DNA from 3 places in the Shewanella sp. 125m-7 genome. Region 3 is predicted to be linked to each of the others. Evidence: predicted binding sites of a transcription regulator. Region 3 holds the regulator's gene; each other region holds the start of a gene.
The links. Region 3 encodes NrdR, which represses ribonucleotide reductase genes. Its sites were predicted from a motif close to AAACACNANATNTNGTGTTT; they were not measured.
Positions count from the first base shown of each region.

Region 1: the regulator NrdR is predicted to act here: its motif matches at 1,182-1,201, upstream of nrdA (class 1a ribonucleoside-diphosphate reductase subunit alpha).
Region 2: the regulator NrdR is predicted to act here: its motif matches at 954-973, upstream of nrdD (anaerobic ribonucleoside-triphosphate reductase).

Region 1 covers NZ_JBRILQ010000019.1:40,745-43,014, reverse strand. The annotation lists gene ubiG (bifunctional 2-polyprenyl-6-hydroxyphenol methylase/3-demethylubiquinol 3-O-methyltransferase UbiG) at 1-225, shown strand, start outside; gene ACVBIL_RS10730 (HAD family hydrolase) at 218-904, shown strand; gene nrdA (class 1a ribonucleoside-diphosphate reductase subunit alpha) at 1,349-2,270, shown strand, end outside.
Region 2 covers NZ_JBRILQ010000030.1:27,206-29,475, forward strand. The annotation lists gene nrdD (anaerobic ribonucleoside-triphosphate reductase) at 1-921, opposite strand, end outside; gene ACVBIL_RS14035 (hypothetical protein) at 1,337-2,023, opposite strand; gene ACVBIL_RS14040 (MarR family winged helix-turn-helix transcriptional regulator) at 2,105-2,270, opposite strand, start outside.
Region 3 covers NZ_JBRILQ010000001.1:175,039-177,308, reverse strand. The annotation lists gene ACVBIL_RS00795 (riboflavin synthase) at 1-54, opposite strand, end outside; gene ribD (bifunctional diaminohydroxyphosphoribosylaminopyrimidine deaminase/5-amino-6-(5-phosphoribosylamino)uracil reductase RibD) at 58-1,179, opposite strand; gene nrdR (transcriptional regulator NrdR) at 1,249-1,698, opposite strand; gene glyA (serine hydroxymethyltransferase) at 1,849-2,270, opposite strand, start outside.

The DNA.
Region 1 (2,270 bases), on a different contig from region 3:
GTAGAAACCATTCTCGGCGCAGAATACCTATTAAAGATGCTCCCCGTTGGTACTCACGACCATAATAAGTTCATCAAACCATCAGAGTTAATTGGTTTGGCTGATGATGCCGAGCTGTTTTGTACTGATGCTGTAGGCATTACTTACAACCCTATCACTGACATCTTCAGGTATACCAAAAGCCTTGAAGTTAACTACATGATAGCAACTGTTAAAAATGACTAAATCACAAGCCCTCAATATAAAGGGAGTGCTATTCGATTTAGATGGCACGCTTGCTGATACCGCACCTGAGATGATTGCAGCGCTTAATATGGCTTTAGTCGCGAATGGTCACAATCACGTGCCATATGAAGCCATAAGAGCGAGCGCTTCACATGGCAGTATCGCAATGATAAGAGCTGCCCTTCCAACAATTGATGAGATGAGCATTGCTGCATTACAGCAATCACTGTTCGACAATTATGAGTTGATTAATGGCGACAACTGCACTTTATTTAAAGGCTTAGATAGGTTACTCGATACACTTAGCCACCTTTCTATCCCTTTTGGTGTTGTCACCAATAAGCCAGCTCGCTTTACAAGACCTTTATTAAATAAACTGGGTTTAACGGCAAAAATGCCAGCGGTAGTGAGCGGTGATACCACGCAATATGCAAAGCCTCATGTAGCCCCTATGTTATTAGCCGCGCAGCAGCTCAAGGTTTTACCGGAACATATCCTATATCTAGGCGATGCTGAGCGTGATCTTGTCGCAGCAAAGGCTGCCAATATGATTTCAGGCTTAGCGGCATGGGGTTATATTGGTCATGATGATGATCCCAGCATTTGGCCAGCAGATTATATTTTTGAAAATGGTGACAGCCTAACTGATTTTTTTCTCAAAAAGTCTAGCGTCGTTTAAGTTTTTATGCTGATTTAAACCTTGATTAAACAAGTTACTAAGCGTCATAAAAAAGTACTCAAATGATCGGTTAAGATCGCTCAAGTTAGCGACGATCTTATCGATCTTTTTATTTGATTAATTATTATCCTTCGATGAGGAAGTCAAATCAAAACAAGCTTTAAGGGTTAGCCATTACTAACTGCTTCAATTACCCCCAAGATATCCACAACTTGTCCCATAAATTCCCACTTGCAAAAAAACCATAACCTCACTATCTTGTAGCTATTGAATATCAAAACACCATATATTGTGTGTGAGTAACAATAACAGGCACTATTTAGTCGTTTGTGTCAACAACAGCAAATCACCGTTTTTACGGTTAGAAACTGTTTGTTTACAGGGAAACGCACTGTGTACCTGAACGGGTCACTTTCATAAATATAAAATCAAGGTCTATCTTTAATGAATAGCAATATGACAGTCACAAAGCGTAGTGGCGAACGTGAGACTATCGATCTCGACAAAATCCATCGCGTTATTGAATGGGCGGCAAAGGGGCTTAACAATGTCTCAGTATCAGAAGTAGAGCTGCGTTCTCACCTGCAATTTTTCGACGGTATTGCAACTGAAGCCATTCATGAGACTATCATTAAAGCAGCAGCGGATTTAATCTCGCCAGAATCACCTGATTATCAGTTTCTTTCTGCGCGTCTTGCTGTATTCCATTTACGTAAGAAAGCCTTCGGCCAATTCGAGCCGCCAAAACTTTACAACCATGTGGTCAACTTAGTAGAGCTTGGTAAGTACGATGCTCATATCCTTGAAGATTACAGCCAAGAAGAGATTGATATCCTAGATGGCTATATCGATCACTGGCGTGACATGAACTTCTCTTATGCCGCTGTAAAGCAGCTTGAGGGTAAGTACCTTGTACAAAACCGTGTTAGCCACGAAATTTATGAAAGTGCTCAATTCCTGTATATCTTGGTTGCAGCTTGCCTATTCGCAAAGTATCCCAAAGAGACGCGCCTTAAGTACGTTAAAGACTTTTATGATGCTACTTCATTATTTAAAATTTCGCTGCCAACACCAATCATGGCAGGCGTGCGTACGCCTACACGTCAGTTCAGCTCATGTGTATTGATTGAATGCGGCGATAGCCTAGATTCAATTAACGCGACGTCATCGTCAATCGTTAAGTATGTATCACAGCGTGCTGGTATCGGCATCAATGCGGGTCGTATTCGCGCACTCGGTAGCCCTATTCGCGGCGGTGAAGCATTCCACACCGGTTGCTTACCGTTTTATAAGTATTTCCAAACTGCGGTAAAGTCGTGCTCTCAAGGCGGCGTGCGTGGTGGCGCGGCGACCCTATTCTACCCAA
Region 2 (2,270 bases), on a different contig from region 3:
CTGCTGAATTAAGCGTGATTCCCAAGAAGTGCCTAAACCAAAACCGAAAGTCACAAATGGGGTTTGCCCATTGGCAGTATGTAGTGTGTTCACTTCATACTCGAGTGACTGGAATGCATCGTGACACTCTTTTTCAGTTTGCGCTGTTGCAAACGCTTTTGCGTCAGTAATGCCCCAATTAAGTGCAACTTGGTAGTGCTTGTCGTAACTCTTAGCGACAAAGGGTGCCAATACTTCATCGATACGGTTAATCGTTGTACCGCCATAGATGTGGCTTGCCACTTGCGCAATAATTTGTGCCGTTACTGCCGTCGCAGTAGAAATTGACTTAGGTGTTTCAATTTCAGCGTTACCCATCTTAAAGCCATGAGTTAACATGCCGCTCAAATCAATAAGCATACAGTTAAACATCGGGAAGAATGGCGCATAATCTAAATCATGATAATGGATCTCACCAGATTCATGTGCCGCGACGACGTCTTTAGGTAAAATGTGGCATTTGGCATAATGCTTAGCCACAATACCCGCAAGCAAGTCGCGCTGAGTTGGGATCACTTTAGAGTCTTTATTGGCGTTTTCATTCAACAAAGCCGCATTGCTTTGCTCAACCAAACCACGGATCTCTTTGTTCAAACGGCTGCTAACTTCACGATTAATGTCTCTATCGTGACGGTATTCGATGTACACTCGCGCCAAAGATTTATACGGCCCTTCCATGAGCAAGTTTTCAACGGTGTCTTGCAGATCATGGATATTAACTTCTGCTAACTGCGAAACACTTTCTCTCACATTTTCCGCAATCTGTTGTGCGTATTCAGCGCACTCAATACCTGCCGAGTTAGCAGCTGCTATCACGGCGTCTTTAATCCTTGTTTCGTCAAAAGGCGTACGGTAACCATCCCGTTTAATAACCACTGGCATTGTATAAATCCTCTTCAGCTCGCTCAACTAAGTAACACTATATATAGTGGCACTTTTTCAATACATCACAATATGTGGCGCATTAAGCTATAAAATAAGAACAAGCACATTGATCCAGATCATACTTTTAAAGGAGGAAGACAATAAGAAAACAGTTCTGTCTACAAAGCCACTGATCTCAAATTATGCCCTTGACGGAGGCGTAGAAGAGGGCTAGAAGCAGGATAATTGAGGTATAAATTGTGGATAAAAATTATCGATGAATAATCTTGTCTAATTGGAATAAAGGCAACTTATTGGCTTCGTTAATAAAGGCGCAGTGATAAGCACTAGAAGGCGAGTTTATCGCAGTCAATTTTGACCAAAAATTGAGGCTTTTCAAGTGAACAAATTCAACTACAAAAGAGAATCACTCTTAATGCTTTTTAGCTAAAGCAAGATAACTATTAAGTTGACCATTTTCTTGTTGATGCTCGCCCGTCATTGACGCTAACTGCATTAATGATTTAAGTCCTTGATACTGGTTTTGCTGTGCTTCAGTTAGCGCTCTTTCAGATTGCAGCAACTCGGTAATTTGACTAGAGACTTGATTCGCTTTTTGAGCCACCACCGGGGACTGAGATATGTCCATCGCTGCCATGACCCACTTGGCATTATCCAGCAGCTCGGCAAGCTCTTTATCTTGTTCGCTATTGGTTAATGTACTGCGCTGCTCATCGATAAAGTCAGATAAAGGCTGCGCTTCTGCAGGCGGGATATCGAAGCCGCTATTAGATAATCGATTGAGTTGACCTTCAGACAGGATGCCATCTTGATATAGACGTTGAATAAGCGAAGGTAATTGCGCCGAGCTAAACTGACCTCCTTTAAAGAAGTCATTGGCCATAGCTTCAATTTTTTGTGCTCGCTCAGCCCGGCCTGATAGTACCAAGGTATTATCATTTTTTGACAGCTGAGTCGTTTCAGCTTGAGGCGTTTTTGCCCCTAACTCAGCAACCGCCCCTGCACCGCCAACATTTGACTGGCCACTATTGACGCCATAAGCGTCTGATACAAGCGCATTACTGTTGATGGTATTGCTGATACTACTCAGTGGATTCATCGTCAAAAAGCCGGCATTAATTAAATATAACCCTCTTCAAAGCATTTAACGTGCCGACTTTTTAACTAGAAAATCGATTGATTACTTTTCAGTCAACTCTTGGGTTAACGATAAACATAATGTCCTAAGTTGCTCTACTTGCTCGGCATTCATATTGACCTTTTCGAGCAAGGTTTGTTTGAGTGCTACCGCTTCAAGCTTGAGGCTGTAGCCAGCACCTGTTAGCACAATCATCTTTTTACGTTCA
Region 3 (2,270 bases):
GCGACGTTCAACTTTTCTTAAGTGGCCAACTGACTCAATAATCCCAGTAAACATAAACTAATTACTCACTCTTAACGTTAAGCGGGTGTCTTTACCCACTTTGCGCTCATCGATTAGGTTGATACGCGGTAGTTCTGACATAGCTTGAAAATCATCAAGTTCAAGCAAGTTACGCCCCTCTGAACCTAATATTTTCATCGCTTGGTACAGCACGATTTCATTAGCAAGCCCTTGGTTCACAAATGCCCCAGCGAGGGTCGCGCCTGCTTCAATTAGCACGCTATTACAACTCTGGCCTAGCAAACTCAATAGCGCATTGAGGTCAATACGCGAGTCAACCGCGGGCAATATCTGACTTTGAACCTGAGCCGGCCACGCTGCCTGTACACTTTCTGGATACGCGATTGTCGACACCAGTAGAATTGGGCTTGTTGTATTAAATAAGTTTAGCTCAGCGCCAAGACGAGCCTGACTGTCTAATACCACGCGCAGTGGTTGATGAATTTCGGCTGGCGCAAATTCTTGGGTCAGCGAGCCTAATTCGCCATAGCGCACATTTAAGCTTGGGTCATCAGCAAGAATGGTTTCAACACCTGTGACTAAGGCGCAGTGGCGCGCACGAAGTCGCTGTACATCCCGGCGCGCTTCAGGCCCCGTGATCCACTTCGACACGCCATTTGACAGCGCAGTTTTGCCATCAAGACTCGCAGCAAGTTTTACCGTTACCCAAGGCAAGCCTGTTTCCATACGCTTTAAAAAACCCAAGTTAACTTGCTTAGCTTCTTCGGTCATCAGTCCAACATCGACCTCAATGCCCGCTTCGCGCAGCATAGCGATGCCACGGCCAGACACTTCAGGATTAGGGTCGGTCACGGCAATCACCACCCTAGTTACGCCATGTTCAATTAAGGCTTTAGCGCAAGGAGGCGTACGACCATAGTGGCTACAAGGCTCTAGCGTGACATAAGCCGTCGCACCTTTGGCATCATCGCCTGCCATATTTAAGGCATACACTTCGGCGTGAGGGCCGCCAGCGCGAATATGGTAGCCTTCACCCACAATTTCGCCATCTTTAACGATAACGCTACCAACACTAGGGTTTGGACGGGTGGTATACATGCCCTTTTGTGCCAATTCAATGGCTAGGCTCATCATTTGACTGTCTTCGATAGACCACATAATGGCGGCGATTCCGATTGTTCGATTGATGGAGGACTAAGCGTTTAGTTTAGCCCTTGGAGCAACAGGTTATTTTTGCAGTTTAGCGATTGCATCGCCAAACTCTGAAACATCTTCAAAGGCGCGATAAACAGAAGCGAAACGAATATAGGCAACTTTATCTAAGTTGACTAAATGGTCCATCATCAAGTTACCTATCATTTCAGATTTTACTTCACGCTCGCCTGTGGCGCGCAACGTCGATTTAATCTTAGTTAATGCCTGCTCAATTTGGTCCATAGATACAGGTCTTTTCTCTACGGCTCTTAACATACCACCGCGCAGCTTTTCTTCATCGAAGGGCTGGCGACTGCCATCTTGTTTCACTACGCGGGGCATCACAAGCTCTGCGCCCTCAAAAGTAGTAAAACGTTCGTGGCATTGAACACACTCTCTACGTCGGCGAACCTGATGGCCGTCAGCGACTAATCGCGAATCAATCACTTTTGTGTCAGTTGCGCTGCAAAATGGACAATGCATTTAGCCTCCGTTTAGAAATTAGGTCGTGTCTCTCACTGGATTTAACTCAACCTCAGCAAGTGGGCTCGAATCAAAAAAGTATGCTCGAATAATAACAAAAATGGCCGCATAAATGCGGCCATAGGAGTCTACCTGATTTAACGCTTAAGGTTAACCGTAAACAGGGAACCTAGCGCACAATTCCAGAACCTGGCCCTTTACGCGTTCGCTAACGGCAAGATCTGAAATGTCATCAAGAATGTCACACATCCAGTTAGTTAGAAGCACTGACTCTTCTTCACCAAATCCACGACGGGTAATTGCTGGTGAACCAATACGCAGACCAGAGGTTACAAATGGTGAACGTGGATCGTTTGGTACTGAGTTCTTGTTCACGGTAATGTTAGCATTACCCAGTGCAGCGTCAGCATCTTTACCTGTGATGTCCTTGCTGATCAAATCAAGCAAGAATAGGTGGTTATCAGTACCACCAGAAACCACATCATAACCACGCTCAATGAAAGTACGCGCCATGACTTTTGCGTTAACAACCACTTGCTCTTGGTAAGTGGTAAATTCTGGGTCTAGTGCTT